Mesorhizobium japonicum MAFF 303099: one gene and its partner. Each later gene encodes a partner of the first gene's protein in a complex. Links are inferred from orthologs where the notes say so. Each region holds a gene or a part of one and is shown on either strand. Other genes may lie near its edges.

Evidence for each region.
Region 2: the proteins of hfq (region 1) and MAFF_RS09410 are in contact, whole or in part, in a crystal structure (PDB 3VU3), measured with the Escherichia coli proteins. The link is inferred for Mesorhizobium japonicum MAFF 303099 from one-to-one orthologs.

What each region holds. Positions count from the first base shown.
Region 1 is NC_002678.2:288,202-291,186, reverse strand. The notes cover bases 49-2,712. They hold hfq (RNA chaperone Hfq), read right to left. Parts: upstream 1,672-2,712; coding sequence 1,426-1,671; downstream 49-1,425. Other genes in these bases: MAFF_RS02640 (D-amino-acid transaminase), read right to left, coding at 1,817-2,680; hflX (GTPase HflX), read right to left, coding at 49-1,425. In the rest of the region: more of hflX, read right to left, coding at 34-48; MAFF_RS02635 (sigma-54-dependent transcriptional regulator), read right to left, coding at 2,782-2,985. UniProt on the Escherichia coli protein: RNA chaperone that binds small regulatory RNA (sRNAs) and mRNAs to facilitate mRNA translational regulation in response to envelope stress, environmental stress and changes in metabolite concentrations.
Region 2 is NC_002678.2:1,718,828-1,722,133, forward strand. The notes cover bases 238-3,222. They hold MAFF_RS09410 (catalase), read left to right. Parts: upstream 238-668; coding sequence 669-2,777; downstream 2,778-3,222. Other genes in these bases: MAFF_RS09405 (CsbD family protein), read left to right, coding at 308-523; MAFF_RS09415 (hypothetical protein), read right to left, coding at 2,889-3,182.

The DNA of each region.
Region 1 (2,985 bases):
GGAAAACCGCCTTTTTACTGGAAATTCTTCGGCTTACCCGTTGTTTTTACGACGCAATCGGCTTTCGATTTCTTCGCGGGCGCTTTGCGTGGCCTTGAGCGAAATGGTGGCGCTGCCGTCTTCATTGTCGGCGCGCGAAACGATATCGCCGTTGCGATACAGCCAATCGACAAGGCCGAACTGTGCCGGCTCGATCGTCACCGTCAGGTCTTCGAGCTCGCCCGCCATGCGTGTCTCGATGACCGCCTTCAGCGCTTCGATGCCCTCGCCGGTCACCGCCGATATGGCGATCGGCGGACCTTTGCTGCCATCCACGGCGTCGGCAAGCAGGCGGCTCCTGTTGCCTTCGTCCAGCAGATCGACCTTGTTCCAGACTTCGATCACACGCTTGGTGTCACCGGCGTCGACACCGAGGTCGGCCAGGATGCGCTCGACATCCTCGGCCTGCGCCGCCGTGTCGGGATCGGAGATGTCGCGCAGATGAATGACGAGATCGGCTTCGACCACCTCTTCCAGCGTGGCGCGAAAAGCCGCGATCAAATGCGTCGGCAGATCGGAGATGAAACCGACCGTGTCCGACAGGATGATCGGCGTGCCATGCGGCAGGCGCACGCGGCGCAGCGTCGGGTCGAGCGTGGCGAACAGCATGTCCTGCGCCAGCACGTCCGCTCCGGTCAGCCGGTTGAACAGCGTCGACTTGCCGGCATTGGTGTAGCCGACGATCGCCACCACCGGGAATGGCACCTTCTTGCGCTTGGCGCGGTGCAGGTCGCGGGTGCGACGCACCGTTTCCAGCTCGTGCTTCAGCTTGATGATCTTTTCCTGCAACTGCCGCCGGTCGGATTCGATCTGGGTTTCGCCGGGGCCGCCTAGGAAGCCGGCGCCACCGCGCTGGCGTTCAAGGTGGGTCCAGCTGCGCACAAGGCGGCCCTTCTGGTAGTTGAGATGGGCAAGTTCGACCTGCAGCGTGCCTTCCTTGGTGCGGGCGCGCTCGCCAAAGATTTCGAGGATCAGCCCGGTTCGGTCCAGAACCTTGGCATGCAATTCCTTCTCGAGATTGCGTTGCTGCACCGGGGTCAGCGGATGATCGACGATGACCAGTTCCGCGTCGTTGTCCTTAACGATTTGGGCGAACTCTTCGACCTTGCCGCTGCCAAGCAGGGTCGCCGGACGCGGATCGTTGACGGTCACGACAGCCGTATGGACTGGGTCGAGATTGATGGCGCGCGCGAGGCCGACCGCCTCGTCATGGCGAGCGTCGGCCGAGCGCGTCAGCCGTGGGCGGTTGGTGTCGTCGTCACCGCGCGGCTGGCGGGTAAGCACGGGCACAATGACGACAGCCCGGGTCGGCCCCTTGGCTTCCGTCCCGGGATGATGCGCTGGTTTTCCGCGAACCGTGGCGTCCGCGTCCTTTTCACGTGCCAATCAGGCGCCCTGGCTTTCCTCGCCATCGAACATCTGAACCGGCTGGCTCGGCATGATCGTGGAAATGGCGTGCTTGTAGACGAGCTGGGAGTGACCGTCGCGGCGCAGCAGCACACAGAAATTGTCGAACGAAGTGACCACGCCGGTCAGCTTCACGCCGTTGATGAGGAAGATGGTGAGCGGGTTCTTGCTCTTGCGAACTGAATTCAGGAACAGGTCCTGAAGGTTTTGCGATCGTTCCGCCATTGTTCTTGTCTTTCGCCGATCCCCTTCGGTTTGCAGGCCAATGCGCCAAATTAACGGGCACATGTCAAGCGCACAAACACCGTCTTGTCGTCAGTAACGACAAGCAGAACGAGATATATTGATGTTCATTCCACCTGTGCGGTTATCAGGCTGGACTTTTTTCCGCAATGTCAAAAAAGGCTTGCCGTAACGAAAGTGTCACTGAGCCGGGGTGCCCGTTGGCCACCGGATCGCCGTCAATGGCCACGACCGGCATGGCAATCGTCGTGGCGGAACTGATGAACGCCTCGCGCGCCGCCTTGGCCTCGGCGACGGAAAAACCGCGCTCCTCGATCTTCAGGCCGAGCTTGGCCGCGACTTCGAACATCGTCGTGCGGGTGATGCCGCGCAGGATGCCGTGATCGGCCGGCCTGGTGACCAGGACGCCATCCCGGGTGACGATCCAGGCGTTCGACGAGCCGCCTTCCTTGACGTTGCCGTCGGTGTCGACGAACCATGCTTCCTGCGCACCGGCTTCCTTGGCTTTTTGCTTGGCCAATACATTGGGCAGCAGTCCGACGGTCTTGATATCGACCCGGTCCCAGCGATTCTCTGGCACGGTGATGACCGCGATCCCGGTTTCGGCTCGCTTTGCTCCAGCCGCCGGATCGGCCTTTCTGGCTGTGACCACCAATGACGGCTTGGTGTCCGCCGACGGGAAAACAAACTCGCGGCTGGCGACACCACGCGTCACCTGCACATAGACAAGGCCGTTGACGACGTGGTTGCGATTGACCACCTCGCGCAGGATCAGCGGCAGCACGTTGCGCGCGACCGGCCAGGCGATCGACAGTTCGGTCAGCGAGCGGTTGAGCCGGGCAAGATGGCGCGGCATGTCGACGATGAAGCCGCGCGCCACCTCGCAGACCTCGTAGACGCCATCGGCGAACTGATAGCCGCGATCCTCGATATGCACGGAAGCGTCCGCGTGAGCGACGTAGCGCCCGTTGACATAGGCAATGCGCGGCATTGGCGACCCCTGGAAAAATCTCGGGCTTTCTTATGCGATTCCGCCGCCGCCGTAACCGGCAAATGCTTGGACCACGCGCGGTTCAGTACAGGTTCCGCGCGTCAGACGCCCAGTGACTTCAGTTTGCGGTGCAGCGCCGAGCGCTCCATGCCGATGAACTCGGCGGTCTTCGAGATGTTGCCGCCGAAGCGGTTGATCTGGGCGATCAGATAGTCCTTCTCGAACTGTTCACGGGCCTCGCGCAACGGCAGCGCCATAATGTGCTGGTCGGACTGATTCGGCGTTCGCGGCATGACGTCGCCGAT
Region 2 (3,306 bases), 1.4 Mb from region 1 along the record:
CGGCCTGCCGAAGGCCTGGCGACAGCTTCAGGAACAGGCGAGGCCTTGCGGCCTCGTGCCGAAGATCTGGCTGATTCGTAAGCCCGGAAGCCCGCGGGCCTCTCGTTGTGATGGAACGATCGTCCTCCTGAAAGGTTTTGCAAAAGGCCGGGCGGCGGGACGCCCGACCTACTCCAGAAGGCCCGTCACGATTCGCGTCGGTGGCGGGCCTTTTCGTTTTGCTGCGCTCATGACATGCGGAACCTTCCTGACAAAGCGACGTTGGTCCTCGCCGGTCAGGCAGACAATTCGCAAAAAGGAACATTCCATGGGAAGCACCAGCGACAAGGCCTCGGGTCTCGCCAATGAGGCCGTAGGCAAGGCCAAGGAAGGCGTCGGCAAGGCCGTCGGCAACGACCGCCTGCGCGCCGAAGGCGCGGCGCAAGAAGCCAAGGGCAAGGTCCAGAAGGCCGTCGGCGACGCCAAGTCCGCCGTCAAGGACGCGACCAACAAGACCGCGGCCGCGATCAACAAGAACCTCTGAGGGTACTTTGCTTTCTAAAGAGAAGGCCGCCGTCGAACCGGCGGCCTTTCTTCATTCGCGGATTTGAAATCGGCGGGGAACGCATTGCCACCCCAGAGATTGAGGAACCAGCGCAGCCCGCGCATTGACCCAGGGATTTTCAGTCATGGCGAAGCAAGCATCCAAATTGGCCGGAACGGCCGCGACCATCCACGATCAGAAACTGCAGCGCGGCGAAGGCGGCGAACTGCACCAGACCGCGTCCGGTTCGACAGCCGTACTGACCACCGCACAGGGCGGCCCTGTCTCGGACGACCAGAACTCGCTGAGGATCGGTGCGCGTGGGCCAACCGTGCTCGAGGACTTCCACTTCCGCGAAAAGATCTTCCATTTCGATCACGAGCGCATTCCCGAGCGCGTCGTCCATGCGCGTGGCTATGGCGCGCACGGCTATTTCGAAACCTATGAATCGCTGGCCAAATACACCCGCGCCGACATCTTCCAGCGCGCCGGCGAAAAGACGCCGGCTTTCGTGCGCTTCTCCACCGTTGCCGGCAATAAGGGCTCCGCCGATCTTGCCCGCGACGTCCGTGGCTTCGCCGTAAAACTCTACACGCAGGAAGGCAATTGGGACATTGTCGGCAACAACATGCCGGTGTTCTTCATCCAGGATGCGATCAAGTTTCCCGACCTGATCCATGCCGCGAAGGCCGAGCCCAACAGCGATTTCCCGCAGGCACAGACCGCGCACGACAATTTCTGGGATTTCATCTCGCTCACGCCGGAAAGCATGCACATGATCATGTGGGCGATGTCCGACCGCGCCATCCCGCGCTCGCTGCGCTTCATGGAAGGGTTCGGCGTCCACACTTTCCGGCTGCTCAACGCGAAGGATGAATCGACCTTCGTCAAATTCCTCTGGAAGCCGAAGCTCGGCCTCCAGTCGGTCGCCTGGAACGAGGCGGTCAAGATCAACGGCGCCGACCCCGACTTCCATCGCCGCGACCTCTGGGACGCGATCCACGCCGGGAATTTCCCCGAATGGGAACTGCAGCTGCAGCTCTTCGACCAGGCCTTCGCCGACAGCTTCGACTTCGACATCCTCGATCCGACCAAACTCATCCCCGAGGAGGTGCTGCCGCCGATCGCGGTCGGCCGACTGGTCCTCGATCGCATGCCCGACAATTTCTTCGCCGAGACCGAGCAGGTGGCGTTCATGACGCAGAACGTGCCGCCCGGCGTCGACTTCTCCAACGACCCGCTGCTGCAGGGCCGCAATTTTTCCTATCTCGACACGCAGATCAAACGGCTGGGCAGCACCAACTTCACCCACCTCCCGATCAACGCGCCGAAATGCCCCTTCCACACTTTCCAGCAGGACGGGCACATGGCGATGCGCAACCCGGTGGGCCGCGCCAACTACCAGCCCAATTCATGGGATGAAGGCCCGCGCGAATCTCCGCAAAAGGGCTTCCGATCCTTTGCCGAAGCCGAAGCCGGACCGAAGGCCCGCCTGCGGGCGGAAAGCTTTGCCGATCACTACAGCCAGGCACGCCAATTCTACATCAGCCAGCACCCCGTGGAACAAGGCCACATCGCCTCGGCGCTGACCTTCGAACTGAGCAAGGTGCACACCCCGGTCATCCGCGAGCGCATCGTATCCCACCTCCTCAATATCGATGATGCGTTGGCTCGCAAGGTGGCGGATGCGCTGGGCCTGAAGGCGATGCCGAAGCCCGCCGATGCGGGGGCGCCGACGCGCACCGACCTTCCCGCGTCCGACGCGCTCAGCATCCTCAAGAACGGCCCCGGCCGCTTCGAGGGACGCAAGCTCGGCATCCTGGTGACCGACGGCACCGACGCAGCTCTGCTCAATGCTCTGAAGCAGGCGCTGACCAAGGCCGGCGCCAAGTTCGAGATCATCGCGCCGAAGGTCGGCGGCGCCAAGGCCAGCGACGGCAGCTGGATGGACGCGCAGCAGATGATCGCCGGCGCGCCGTCTGTTCTCTACGACGCCATTGCGCTGCTGGCGGCAAAGCCTGCAATGGCCGGGCTGCTGAGGGAATCGACCGCCCGCGACTTCGTCGCCGACGCCTTTGCGCACTGCAAATTCATCGGCTTCGTCGAGGCGGCGGCACCACTGCTGGACAAGGCCGGAGTTGTCGAGGACGAGGCGGTGATCCCGCTTGCATCCGCCAAGGATGTCGCGGGCTTCATCACCAGGCTCGGCGACCTGCGCCTCTGGGCACGCGAGCCGAAGGTGAAGCTGGGCTGAACCACGAACTGAACCTGGCTGCGCCCACGCGACCGAGGCGCGGCCAGATCCAGCCGCGTGCGCATTGAGGCATCCGTGCAGCCAGATCAGCCAAGACCTGCCGGGTGAGCGTCAGGCGGCGCGGCCGAACTCGTTCTCGACAATGTCGAGCAGCAGGCCATTATTGTCTGCGCCGACGGGTGCCCTCGACCGCCAGTCGCATGCTGAGCGGTCGAACTCGATCGGTGCCGCGTAGAGCTGGGCGAAGCCAAGCACCAGCCGTTCGGCGTCCGCAAGCGACAGGTCGCAATGGCGGCTGGCCAGTCCAGCGGCCAGGACCGGGACGTTGACGATTCCAAGATCGTAAATGGTCTTGATCAGCATGCGATTGAGGTCGTCACGCAGTTCGATCGGGTAGTTGTGCATGGCAAACTCCTGTCCAGCGGACTGGGTTTTCCCTCGCTTTCACCATGCGCTCAGCGATTCGTTAAAGCAAGCAGATTGTCAAAAAAGTATTAATAAAATCAATTAGTTAGTATATTGGGCCAGT